DNA from 2 places in the Candidatus Thiodiazotropha sp. AKAK2 genome. Region 2 is predicted to be linked to the other one. Evidence: predicted binding sites of a transcription regulator. Region 2 holds the regulator's gene; the other holds the start of a gene.
What was found. Region 2 encodes FNR, which switches genes on or off when oxygen is low (the NO sensors DNR and NnrR bind a similar motif). Its sites were predicted from a motif close to TTGATNTANATCAA; they were not measured.

Region 1 (6,418 bases), on a different contig from region 2:
AGAATACCGCTTCCGCAACCTGTGCACGCACTTGGAAATGGGCGAGTACTGCGGATCAGGATGTTAGCCACTTTATCCGGTGTTATCCCGGGATCAATGCCGTAGAGCAGGGCAGCCACGCCGCTCACATGCGGGGTGGACATGCTTGTGCCACTCATCAATCGATAGCTTTCGCTGCCAGGACCGATGACGCCATCGTTATGGGTCGACAGAATACGGGTGCCTGGCGCAGCCAAGTCGACTGAAGCGCCAAAATTGGAAAAGCTGGCGAGCTCACCGGCATCGTTGGTTGCGGCTACAGTAATCACCCCAGGACAGTTGGCCGGGGCGAATCCAGAACTCTCTTCACCATTGTTCCCTGCCGCAACGACGATGGTGGCTCCCCTATGTCGTGCAATGTCGATGGCTGCCAACGCGGTTTCCGGGCAGCTGTCCGATCGCCCACCCAGACTCAGGTTGATGACTTGCGCCGGATTGGCATTGACCGGCGCACCAGCCACCTCCGCCCCCGCTGCCCAGACAATCCCATCGGTGATGTCCGACAGATAACCACCACAGCGACCCAGTACTCTCACTGGGACGACCTCGGCCCGATAGGCGACGCCGGCAACCCCAAGCGCATTATTGGTGACCGCGCTGACCGTCCCGGCAACATGGGTACCGTGCCAGTCACTGATGTACTCATTGCAACTTGGGGCATAGGTGCCGGGATCGGTGGCATCCCCATCACGGCCGTCACCATCGTTGGCAGCAAACCCATCGCTCACCATGTCATAGCCGGCCAACAGATTGGCATTCAGATCGGAGTGAGGCTGGTAACCACTGTCGATTACCGCCACCACGGTGGTTTCACCCTGGGCTAAATCCCAGGCAAGCGGTAGATTGATTCCACCAGCCTGTTGGAAGTAGTGCCATTGTTCACCGTATCTCGGATCATTCGGGGTGAGTTGCGGGGTCATGATCAGATCCGCTTCGGCATATTCGATATGCGGTTGCCGGGCTATGTCGTCAGTCAATGTCCACATAGCTTCAAGCGTAATCTGTCGATTGAGTTGGATAACATGGGCGCCGCTGAATGTCTCTCTGACAACGCTTGATGAAGCACCGGTAAAGGCCTCTATCAGAGTGGTTAGATACTCTGGATCGCCATCCTTTCCGGCTGTCGATTTGAATTTGATGATCAGTCTGTCGGTAGTGTTGTTGGAGGTTGGATTATTTGTTGATGGGTCAAGTGCGGGATTAAAGAGTTGTCCTGACTGTGATTGGGAGGAGGCAAACAGAATTAATGCCAGTAGACTGACTTGACGGATCAAGATAATCAATCTTCTTCTTTTCATAAATACTCCATGTTTTCTGGTTCCATAATGTTATTCAAATACCACGATTTCGCTTTGGCTGAAAACAAGCGACAGTTCTCGATAGTTTAATGAAGCACGGAGAAGTGATGGGGGGCAGGTTGCTAACAGAAAACGATAGTTTGGACACCACTGTGATGCAGACCCTCAATCGCGGATTAGGGCAACGGTGTGAAACTACTTCGATTGGTAAACCAAGCATCCATGACTTGTTCAGCGCTTCCTTGATAATGGATAGATCGTCGTAAAAAGTTAACGAACACCTTTCCTGTATCCAATTGCAAACTGTTTTATTTGGATTGGTTCAACTGAATAGTGAGAAAGCGGTTACAGTATACTGAACTCTCTTTTAGAGAGGTAGTAAATGTGTGATCGGAATATTGGTTTTTTGGAAATCAGTTAATCAGGTTATTAAATGATCATGGTTTATGATTGATCAGTATGTCTCTATTTTCAGTTTACCGGTCAAAGCTCGCCCATTAACTTAAGTCAGTAGGGTGTTAACGGATTACTTTTACTGACACGATTCAATTGACTATGACTATAGACAAGGAGATCAACAACAGGACATTGCTTAATAAGCGCTCGTCAATCCGGCGAATGACGGAATCCACGGAACACGCTTCATACTCTGTATGTGTTGTGTGCTGGTATTTCCCAGGCACTGATCGGTAATTATTTTTTCCATAGTAGAGATTGTTATCACTGCTTATTGCTTGGACGACAGGTTTTGAATTATGTTTACTTTCAGCGATCCACAATTTCACTAATGCTGTTCAGAAAATAGGTCCTGTCGCCTTGATTTCGGTTAAGCCATTTGTCAACGGTCTCAGGTATAAGTCAGTTTCCAGTTGGATCGGTATTTCGTAACTTCAACCCCTTGCGTATCAGGCAGAGATCAACTGAATCAATGAGTCGTCGAATCAAGCGTGAACAACAAACCATCGGTGCAATGATGGTGATCTACTGCCGGGATACACACGGTTCGGATGGCTCGCTCTGCGAGGCGTGTGAAAAACTCCTGGATTATGCGGAACGGCGGTTGGAGTCCTGCCCATTCGAAGATCAGAAACCGGCCTGCAATCACTGTACTGTCCACTGTTATTCGAAGCAGATGCGTACCCAAGTCCAGGATGTGATGCGCTATGCCGGCCCCAGGATGCTGCTGCGCCACCCACTGTTGAGTCTCTACCATCTGCTGGATAAATTTCGCAAAGTCCCTCAACTGCCCAAGGCTAAGAAATAGCCCCGATTCTTCTCGGATTCGACTCGCCCCGTCCGTCGGTGAGTCTCTCAAGTTCTGCTGAATCCGACACAAAATTTCATGAATCGGCTGCACTCTGCATACTACAATTTCCCCTCGATCATGTTTCCGTAACAATTACCGGGCTAGAATGGGTTTTAAACCGGCTAGGATGAGTTAACGGGATAAGGTTTTGTAAGATTGCTGGTTCTCGCAGAGCATAGAGTGACTCAGGTACTGGTTTTCCTGGGTCCGGTGTTCGCCGGGATAACAAAACGGGATCCATGGGAAGAGCCAACAATCAGAGAATCGATCAATAATAAAAGAGGAGCGTGGCATGAGTGGGCAACAGGCAGATCTGCTGAGCGGACAGCGGGCCATCGTCACCGGAGCCAATTCCGGTATCGGGGAAGCGGTAGCCAAGGGTTTGGCCGGGGCCGGTGCGAAGGTGGCGGTCAACTATGTGGTCAACGAGGCGGAAGCCCGGCGGGTGGTCAAGGAGATCGAAGAGCACGGCGGTGAGGCGATGGCGGTCTACGCCGATGTGAGTAACGAAGCGGATGTTGAGAGGATGTTCGAGCAGGTCATCGAGGCCTGGCAGAGTGTGGATATTCTGGTCAACAATGCAGGCATCCAGCGGGATGCGGCCTTTGTCGATATGCACCTCGATCAATGGAACAAGGTCATGGATGTCAATCTGACCGGCCAGTTTCTCTGTACCCGTGCCGCCGCCCGGGAGTTCCTGCGTCGCGGTGTGGATCAGAGCCTCTCCTGTGCGGCCGGTAAGGTGATCTGCATGTCGTCGGTCCATGAGGTGATTCCCTGGGCCGGTCATGTCAACTACGCGGCCTCCAAGGGTGGGGTGATGATGTTCATGCAGAGTGTGGCGCAGGAGCTGGCCCATCAGAAGATCCGGGTCAATGGGATCGCTCCGGGAGCGATTAAAACACCGATCAATCGTTCTGCCTGGGAGAGGCCGGAGGCAGCCGCCTCGCTGTTGGAGCTGATTCCCTATGAGCGTATCGGTGATCCGGAGGATATCGCCAAGGCAGCTGTCTGGCTCGCTTCGGATCAGTCCGACTATGTGACCGGCACAACCCTGTTCGTCGATGGCGGTATGACTCTCTACCCGGGATTCCGAGAGGGCGGTTGATATGTCCGATCTGGTTCGTTTCGGGCGTGATATCTGCGGGGATCTGGCTCAGGCGGAGCGTCGTGAGTGGTGGCTAACCAATGGTCTTGGCGGCTATGCCGGAGGCACCATCGCCGGCACCCTGACCAGACGCTATCACGGCCTGTTGATTGCGCCGATACATGGGGCGATGGACCGGCAGCTACTGATGGCCAAGGCGGATGCCACCCTGGATCTGGCTGGCAGAGAGTGGCCCCTGTTCACCAATCGCTGGTATGGGGATGTGGTGGAGCCAGCGGGTTACCGGAATATCGAGCAGTTCCGTCTGCAGGGGCGGATGCCTGTCTGGCGCTTCGCCTGTGCCGATCGCATTGTGGAGATGCGGATCTGGATGGTGGACGGTGAACATACCACCTATGTCGCCTATCGTTGCCGTGGCGGTGGCGATGATCTGGCCAGACTCAGGCTGAAGCTGCTGGTTAACCATCGTGACCACCATGGCAACATGCCGGTCAGAGGCACCACCGCCGCGCTCAACCAGAGAGACAACCGTCTTGAGATCGAATGGCCTCAAGGGGGGCGACTCTACCTGCACTCCACACCAGCGGATATGGAACCCAGACAGGATTGGCACGAAGGCTTTCAATTGAAGCGGGAGGCGGAACGTGGGCTTGCCGCTATCGACAACAATCTCTCCCTGGGACAGCTGATCTTTACCTTGCAGGAGGGTGAGTGGGTCGGTTTTGCTGTCACTCTGAATGACCAGCTGCAATTCGATCTCCCCGCAGCGATGCAGAGTTTTATGGATCGGGATGAGAGTTTGAGTCAGCCGCCATCCGAAGGCTTCAGCGAACCCGATTGGATAGCGCAGATGCGTCTCTCCGCTGACAGTTTCCTGATCAAACGAGTACTGCCCTCCGGGGAACTGGGAGATTCGATTGTCGCTGGTTATCCCTGGTTTGGAGATTGGGGCAGAGACACCATGATCTCCCTCGCCGGACTGACTCTGGCAGTCGGTCGTCTGGAGAGTGCCCGCTCGATACTGATGAGTTATGCCAAGCTGGTGGATCAGGGACAGCTGCCCAACCGCTTCACCGATCGGGGTGAAACCGCGGAATACAATACGGTGGATGCGGCACTCTGGTACTTCGATGCCTGGCACGCCTATCTCGAAGCCAGTGATGATACGGCTAGTCTGCAGCAGGTCTATCCGGTACTGCAGAACATTATCGAGTGGCACATCAATGGCACCCGATACGGCATCGGCATGGATCCCAATGACCATCTGCTGCGAGCTGGGGAGGCTGGGATTCAGTTGACCTGGATGGATGCCAAGGTTGGCAACTGGGTGGTGACACCGCGTACCGGCAAAGCCGTGGAGATCAATGCGCTTTGGTACAACGCATTGATGATCATGGCGGGATTCGCTGAACGCCTGGGTGAGCCGGCAACAGACTATGCTCAATTGGCAGAAGTGGTAAAAGTCAGCTTCAAGCGCTTTACCACTCCCGATAGGGAGGGCCTGTTCGATCTATTGGATGGACCGAATGGGGACGATTCCAGTATACGTCCTAACCAGATTCTGGCCGTGAGTCTGATCCACTCACCATTGGATTCCGAACAACAGAAACAGGTGGTGGAGATCTGTTCCCGCGAGTTACTCACCTCACACGGGTTGCGTTCCCTGAGCCCACGCCACAAAGATTATGCCCACCACTACAAGGGTGGTGTTGCGGATCGAGATGGGGCCTACCATCAGGGTACGGTGTGGGCGTGGCTGCTGGGCCACTATGCCTGGGCAGAGTATCTGGTGAGTGGTGATGCGCAGGCGGCGCAACAGCGACTGGAACCTCTGGGGGATCATCTGAAGGATGCGGGGCTTGGCCATGTCAGTGAGATATTCGATGCGGATCCACCCCATCGGCCCAGAGGGGCACCGGCACAGGCCTGGTCCGTGGCAACCGTCCTGGTGGCATGGCAACGATTGCAGCAGATCATCAATGGGCAGTGATCGGCTTAACCTGAACATGAATGGCAGGAGTGGGGATGAACGACCGGCAACTCAATGAAGAGCAACTGCGCCTGCAACAACAGCGCAATGGAGAAGAAGAGTGGAATCTGTGGGGTCCCTATCTCTCCGAACGGGCCTGGGGAACCGTCCGTGAGGACTACAGCCCTGGAGGCACCGCCTGGGAGTATTTCGATCATGATCAGGCCAGGTCCAGGGCCTATCGCTGGAACGAGGATGGCCTCGGTGGTCTCAGTGATGAGAAGCAGCGTCTCTGCTTTGCCTTGGGAATATGGAATGGGGTGGATCCGATTCTGAAAGAGCGTGCCTTCGGCCTCACCGGCAATCAGGGCAACCGGGGTGAAGATGTTAAAGAGTACTACTTCTACACCGATGCGACCCCCAGTCATAGCTGGTTAAGATATCTCTATAAATACCCCCAGGCCGAATATCCCTACTCAAGACTGGTGGAGGAGAACCGCCATCGGGACAGACTCGCCCCCCCTTTCAATCTGCTCGACAGCGGAGCCTTTGACGAAAACCGCTATTGGGATGTCTCGGTCATCTACGCCAAGGCCGAAGCTGATCAGATTCATATCCGGATTACGATTCAGAATCATGCTGAACAGGGCGCTCAGCTACACCTGCTTCCCCAGCTCTGGTTTCGCAACGACTGGTCC
Region 2 (6,418 bases):
AGAAGTGTGATTCTTTGATCTGAATCAATATCCCCTGGCCACTTTGGGCAAGGTATTTTCAATCTGGATAGGCTTCAGCCCGGCTCACAAGGTCTGTTCGGTGACATCCACATACAGCTTGATTCGCTGGCCAGGCTGTAGATATTTACCCTTGATGGTGTTCCAGCGCTTCAGATCCGCAACCGACACTTTGAACCTCTGGGCGATTCTGGAGAGAGAGTCTCCCCGTCTGACCTTGTAGTGCAATCGGCTCTGGGTGCCTGTGGGTTGCAGATCCAATAGGGAGGCGCTGGTCTGGTTGCGGGCGGTCCAGATGACTAAGGTCTGGCCCGTTTTAAGCGGGTCGCCGGGGGCCATACCGTTCCAGGCGGCAAGCTTTTTGTAACTCACATTATGCGCTCTGGCAATGGTCCAGAGGCTGTCCCCGGATTGAACCCGGTAGTGTTGCTTGGTGCCTTTTCTGGAGCGGTTTTGAATCGCCGCTTTGCGCTGGTCCTGGGCGTAGACATAGTGATCGATCTTTTTGCTCGATACCGGAATCAGCAGGTGTTTGCCGGCGCGAATCTTGTTGCCTCGCAGTTTGTTGACCTGCCTGATGAGCTTTGCGGTGGTGCCATGTCGACTGGCAATCACGCTCAGTGAGTCACCGGACTTGATTTTGTAGCGTTTCCAGGTGAGCCGCTTCTCCTGGGGCAGGGCGGCGAGCTTCTGTTTGAACGGTTCAACCCGGTCGAGGGGCAGGGTCAGCTTATGGGGGCCGTCCGGATCGGTGGCCCAGCGGTTGAAGCCCGCATTCAGCAGATAGAGCTCCTGGATGGGTAGCTCCGCCATCTCGGCGGCCAGCGCCAGATCGAGCTGGGATTTGATATCCACGGTGGCAAAATAGGCCTCGTCGGCGATTGGGTCCAGTGGCATGCCGTAGGCTTCCGCGTCCTTGAAGATCTTTGCCAGTGCGAGCAGGCGGGGTACATAGGCGCTGGTCTCATCCGGCAGCTTCAGCGACCAGTAGTCGGTCGGCTTAGCCTTTTTGCGGTTGCGTTTGATGGCGCTGCGTACGGTGCCGGCACCCGAGTTATAGGCGGCCAGGGCCAGCTCCCAGTCACCGTCGAACTGCTTGTTGAGGCGCTGCAGATAGTCGAGTGCAGCGCGGGTCGAGCTGACGACATCCCGGCGCCCGTCGTACCACCAGTTCTGTTTCAGGCCGAAATAGCGTCCGGTGGAGGGGATGAACTGCCAGATGCCGGCGGCACGGCCAGGGGAGTAGGCAAACGGCTGAAAAGCGCTCTCAACGGCCGGTAACAGGGCGATCTCCGCGGGAATGTCCCGCCTGTCGATCTCTTCAAGAATGAAAAACAGAAACGGGGCGGCCCGCTCTTGGATACGCTGCAGATATTTCGGGTGTTTCTGATACCAGCTCAGCTCTTTGCCGATACGGCTGTTGCTGGGGATGGTGAGGGCAAAATTCTGCCGCATTCTGTCCCAGGCGTGGGCCGGTGTCGGGTCGGGCAGAGAGGCAACCACTTCGGAGAGTTGTTCGGCCACCTCCGGCATCGACTCAGGTTTTACCTGTTCACTGCCGGCCAGGGGTTGGGTCTGTACGGTTTCGGTGGAGAGGCTGTCCAGAGGGACCTCGGTCAAGGCCGACTCCTCGGTGCCGTTCGGCAGAGACTGACAAGCCGCCAACAGACAGGTGAGTATTAGGTTCATTGCGAGCAGGTAGGGCTTGCTGAGAAGTGTTGCCGATCTGTTAAGTGACTTTGACATACCGAATACTGAAAGAAAATGTAACCAAAGCCGTGTATGATTTCCATGTAGTGTGAACTCCTGACAAACGGCCGCCTGTTGCAATCTGTGATCGTTACGGCCTCGTTACGCGTGGCATCACATATCACTGGGCGGGGCTGCTCGGTTGCACAGCAAATCCTTGATTTGCTTAGTGATGGTACGCCGGCCCAATGTTTCTATCCAGGCGCAGGCAATAACCTTCTAGTGCATGACAACCGCCGGGACATCGGTTAGCAATATGAGACGCTACACCTGAATCCTGCACAAACCAGGGCCGCTCCTTCGCCTCTTTGAGGTGCCATACTGATAGACAATCGAGTCGGATGCCACAACAGTAGGTTTAAGAGCGGCGCTCAAAAAGAAACACAGATTACCTGACAGTAGTGTCGGTAGCAAAGCCGATAGCTTGACAGATGAGAGAATATAGGCGGCTAAAACTGCGATCTTGCCAACAGAATCACATTCAGGAGTGGTTCGATACCCATCTTGGAGCGAATCTTATCGCCCAGGAACGGATCCCGCTTGAGCGCCATCTCTCTGCCATGTTCGGCTACCATCTGGTGCAGATCGGTCATCAGGGGGTGGGTGAGGAGCTGTTGCAGTTCAGTCCAGCCCGTAACCGGCTAGTGATGGGGATCGGCAACTCCGGTCAACCGAGTGAATTACAGGCTGATCCAAGCCATCTGCCGTTTGCCACCGACAGTGTGGATGGGGTGCTGTTGCCCCATACCCTCGATTTTTCCCTTGATCCGCACCAGGTGTTGCGCGAAGTTGAGCGGATTCTGATACCCGAGGGAAAGCTGCTACTGAGTGGTTTCAACCCCTGGAGTCTTTGGGGTGGGGTGAGGTTGCTGCGCATGCGCTCATCCAATCCACCCTGGTGTGGCCACTTTTTCAGCAGTCGGCGGGTACTGGATTGGCTGGCACTGCTGGGCTTCGATCTGCTGGAGATCCAGTATCTGAACTACCGGCCTCCGATCCAGCACCAGGGTGTGATGCAGAAGTTGCAGTTTATGGAACAGATCGGTGACAAGGTCTATCCGAATTTTGGTGGTGTGTATATCATACTGGCGGTGAAGCGCGTGGTGACGATTACACCGATCCGGCCGAAATGGTCGGTGAAGAAGCGGGTCATTCCCACCGCAGCGGAACCCACAATCAGAAACGGTGCCTGAATTACCCCTACCATGGATTGCAACAGAATTCGATGACACAGCATGTAGAACTCTTTACGGACGGCGCCTGCAAGGGAAACCCCGGGCCTGGCGGCTGGGGCGTGGTCTTGCGCTATGGCGATCATGAGAAGCACCTCTATGGGGGGGAGGCCACCACCACCAATAACCGTATGGAGCTGCTGGCGGTCATCAAGGGGTTGCAGCAGCTGAAACGGTCCAGTCGTGTCGCTGTGACCACCGACTCCCAGTATGTCAAAAACGGCATTACCCAATGGATTCACAACTGGAAAAAGAATGGCTGGAAGACGGCTGCCAGGAAGGCGGTGAAAAATGCCGATCTGTGGCAGATCCTCGACAGCGAGGTTAACAAGCACCAGGTGGATTGGTACTGGGTGAAAGGGCATGCAGGGCATCCCGGCAATGAGTTGGCGGACCAGCTGGCCAACAAGGGCATCCAGGAGCTGTAGGATGATGCGTCAGATCGTACTCGATACGGAAACCACAGGTCTGGAGCCTGAACAGGGCCACAGGATCATTGAGATCGGCTGTGTCGAGCTGGTTGACAGACGGCTGACCGGTAACAATTTTCATCAGTTTCTCCAACCGGATCGGGAGATCGATGCCGGGGCCATCGAGGTGCATGGCATCACCAACGAGTTTCTTGCCGATAAACCTAAATTTTGCGATGTGGCCCAGGATTTTGTGGAGTATGTACGCGGCGCCGAGCTGATCATCCACAACGCCCCGTTTGACGTGGGATTCCTCGATAATGAGCTGAAACTGATGCATGATTCCCAGCGTATTGACAGCCTTTGCGCGGTTACCGATACCCTGGTGATGGCAAAGAAGATGCATCCGGGGCAGAGGAACAGCCTCGATGCCCTGTGTAAACGCTACGATATCGACAACTCTCATCGTGAGCTCCATGGAGCGCTACTCGATGCGGAGATACTGGCGGATGTCTATCTGATGATGACCGGCGGTCAGGCAGCGCTGGTGTTGGATGATGAGCTGGGTCGGCAGGGTGGTGAGGAGCGCGCGGCCGACAATATCCGTCGTTTGGCCACCGATCGTCCACCTCTGAAGGTGATCCAGGCGGTTGAGTCCGAGTTGGAAGCTCATCAGCGGCAGCTTGAAGCGATGGGTGAAGCCTGTATCTGGCACAAACAGCCGTAGCAGTCGTATCGGCTAACAGACCCTTCGTCAGACCCTCGATTGACTCGATTTGGCGCTGTCGCAGCCCTGCACGATGTCGTAGAGTCTGGGGATGTCGAGCAACTGAACGTGCTTGCGCTCCACTCTCAGCAGATTTTCATCCTGAAAACGGGTAAACAGCCGGCTGACTGTTTCAACGGCCAGGCCAAGATAGTTACCGATTTCATGACGGGACATACTCAGAAAGAAGTCGCTGGCTGAAAATCCCCGTTGCTTGAATCGCTCCGAGAAACTGAGCAGAAAGGTGGCCAGGCGCTCTTCGGCACTCTTTTTACCCAGCAGGGTCAGCATTTCCGTATCCTGGCCGATCTCCCGGCTCAGCAGGCGGTACATCTGGTGCTGCAGGCTGGGCATGATGGCGCTCAGGGACTCCAGCTGGGAGAAGGGGATCTCGCACACCGCTGTGGTCTCAAGGGCGATCGCCGAGCAGGTGTGGCAATCATCCTGAATGGCATCCAGGCCGATCAGCTCACCCGGAAGGTGGAAGCCCAGTACCTGTTCTCCACCATCTTCGTTGGGGCTGTAGGTTTTTACCGAGCCGCTGGTAATGACCCGCAGGCTGTGGAACTTGTCACCACCACGGTAGAGGTGGTCCCCCCGATGGTAGGGCCGCCCCCGTTTAATGATGCAGTCAAGGCGCTCCACGTCATCCGGTGTCAATCCCATCGGTAGACAGAGAGTGGCCAGACTGCAGTTCTTGCAGGCTACCTTGATATTTTCAAATGAGACAACTTTTCTGCTAGTCAAGTGATCGCTCCGGCATGCGGGGTGCTTTGATATCAACGCTTGGTAAAGACGGTTTACGCTTAAGGGGTATCATTTCCTTTCCGAGATGACCTCAATTTCCTCAATGGCGTTACAGCTCCCAGAGGTTGGTGTTTAAACCACTGGAGCCACTTATACCGCTATTCCCGACAAACAGCCTGTCGGAGCGGATAGCTTGTCTCCCCATCCTACAACCACATCCGTGTCTCTCAATTTTTTGTGAACCAGCACCCGGCCTATTTTTCCAGAAATTCTTGATGTTGATCAAGTCGTTTTAGTTTTTTTATTACTTTGGATCATTGCAGGACTTGTATCCAGGGTGGCTGGGAGCAAAAAAAAGCCGGCCAGAAGGCCGGCTTTTCTGCACATGGGTAGGCTTATTGAGCCGGTGCAGCTGGTGCAGGTGCTGCAGCTGGAGGCGCAGGATAGCCGTATGGAGCACCGTAAGGAGCGCCATAAGGAGCACCATAGCCGTATGGAGCGCCGTAACCATAAGGTCCATAGCCACCATAGTCACGGTAGTAGTTGTTACCCCGGCCATAGCCAGAACCGCGGGCATTACCACTCATGCCGAAGCTGAAATCACCGGAGCCATCACCCCAACCATCGCCCCAACCGTCATTGTTCCAGCCGCGGTTACCATAGCCAGGACCGCCCCACCAGGCAGAAGCGCTGGTAGACGCAGCTACAAGAGCAGCGATGCTCAGAACTTTAGCAAATTTAGTCATGCTTTCTTCCTCTCAAATGATTGTTTTGATACTACCATCGGTGATGTATAAAAGTGGCTTCGTAAGCCTCCATCATACGATGCTTGAGGACTTCACAACGAGGTCGGCCAAAAAAATGGCCTGGACGATCGGGTAAAGTACTGCTTGCCTCAGTAGTTGTTATTTGCGAAACACGCCAATCGATTATAGACCTTGAGCGGTGATATTCAAACGAATTCTTCCCCCCTTGGGGGTTATCACGGCTCTGTGGCCAACCAGCCCTTCGAGATTGAGTGAAGAGGGCCAATCTGGTACTGTTTACCCCCGTCCTATATCCCATTCCCTGCACTCTAACCCTGGTAAGCAGAATTTCATGACCAGTTTTATTTTCATTACGGGCGGTGTGGTTTCCTCGCTTGGTAAAGGTATCGCCTCAGCCTCACTGGCCGCACTCCTCGAGGCTCGCGGCCTGGATGTCACCATGATCAAGCTGGATCCCTATATCAATGTGGATCCCGGCACCATGAGCCCTTTTCAGCATGGTGAAGTGTTCGTAACGGAGGACGGATCGGAAACCGATCTGGATCTCGGTCACTACGAAAGATTCATCGACAGCACCATGGGGTGCAATAACAACTTCACCACCGGCCAGATCTACGAACAGGTGATCCGCAAGGAGCGCAAGGGCGAGTATCTGGGTGGTACGGTACAGGTAATTCCACACATAACGAATCAGATTAAGGAGAGCGTTCTGCTCGGCGCCGGGGATAA

Region 1: a site for FNR is predicted at 2,154-2,167, ahead of AC4IE8_RS15645 (nitrous oxide-stimulated promoter family protein). Genes of this name have one in related genera too.

Annotation. Positions count from the first base shown of each region.
Region 1 covers NZ_JBSYOP010000033.1:81,109-87,526, reverse strand. The annotation lists gene AC4IE8_RS15650 (S8 family serine peptidase) at 1-1,337, opposite strand, end outside; gene AC4IE8_RS15645 (nitrous oxide-stimulated promoter family protein) at 2,266-2,601, shown strand; gene AC4IE8_RS15640 (SDR family oxidoreductase) at 2,936-3,751, shown strand; gene AC4IE8_RS15635 (amylo-alpha-1,6-glucosidase) at 3,753-5,741, shown strand; gene AC4IE8_RS15630 (MGH1-like glycoside hydrolase domain-containing protein) at 5,777-6,418, shown strand, end outside.
Region 2 covers NZ_JBSYOP010000021.1:198,535-204,952, reverse strand. The annotation lists gene AC4IE8_RS08730 (lytic transglycosylase) at 85-1,764, opposite strand; gene AC4IE8_RS08725 (class I SAM-dependent methyltransferase) at 2,199-2,960, shown strand; gene rnhA (ribonuclease HI) at 2,993-3,427, shown strand; gene dnaQ (DNA polymerase III subunit epsilon) at 3,432-4,136, shown strand; gene fnr (fumarate/nitrate reduction transcriptional regulator Fnr) at 4,164-4,922, opposite strand; gene AC4IE8_RS08705 (sulfur globule family protein) at 5,318-5,668, opposite strand; gene pyrG (CTP synthase) at 6,021-6,418, shown strand, end outside.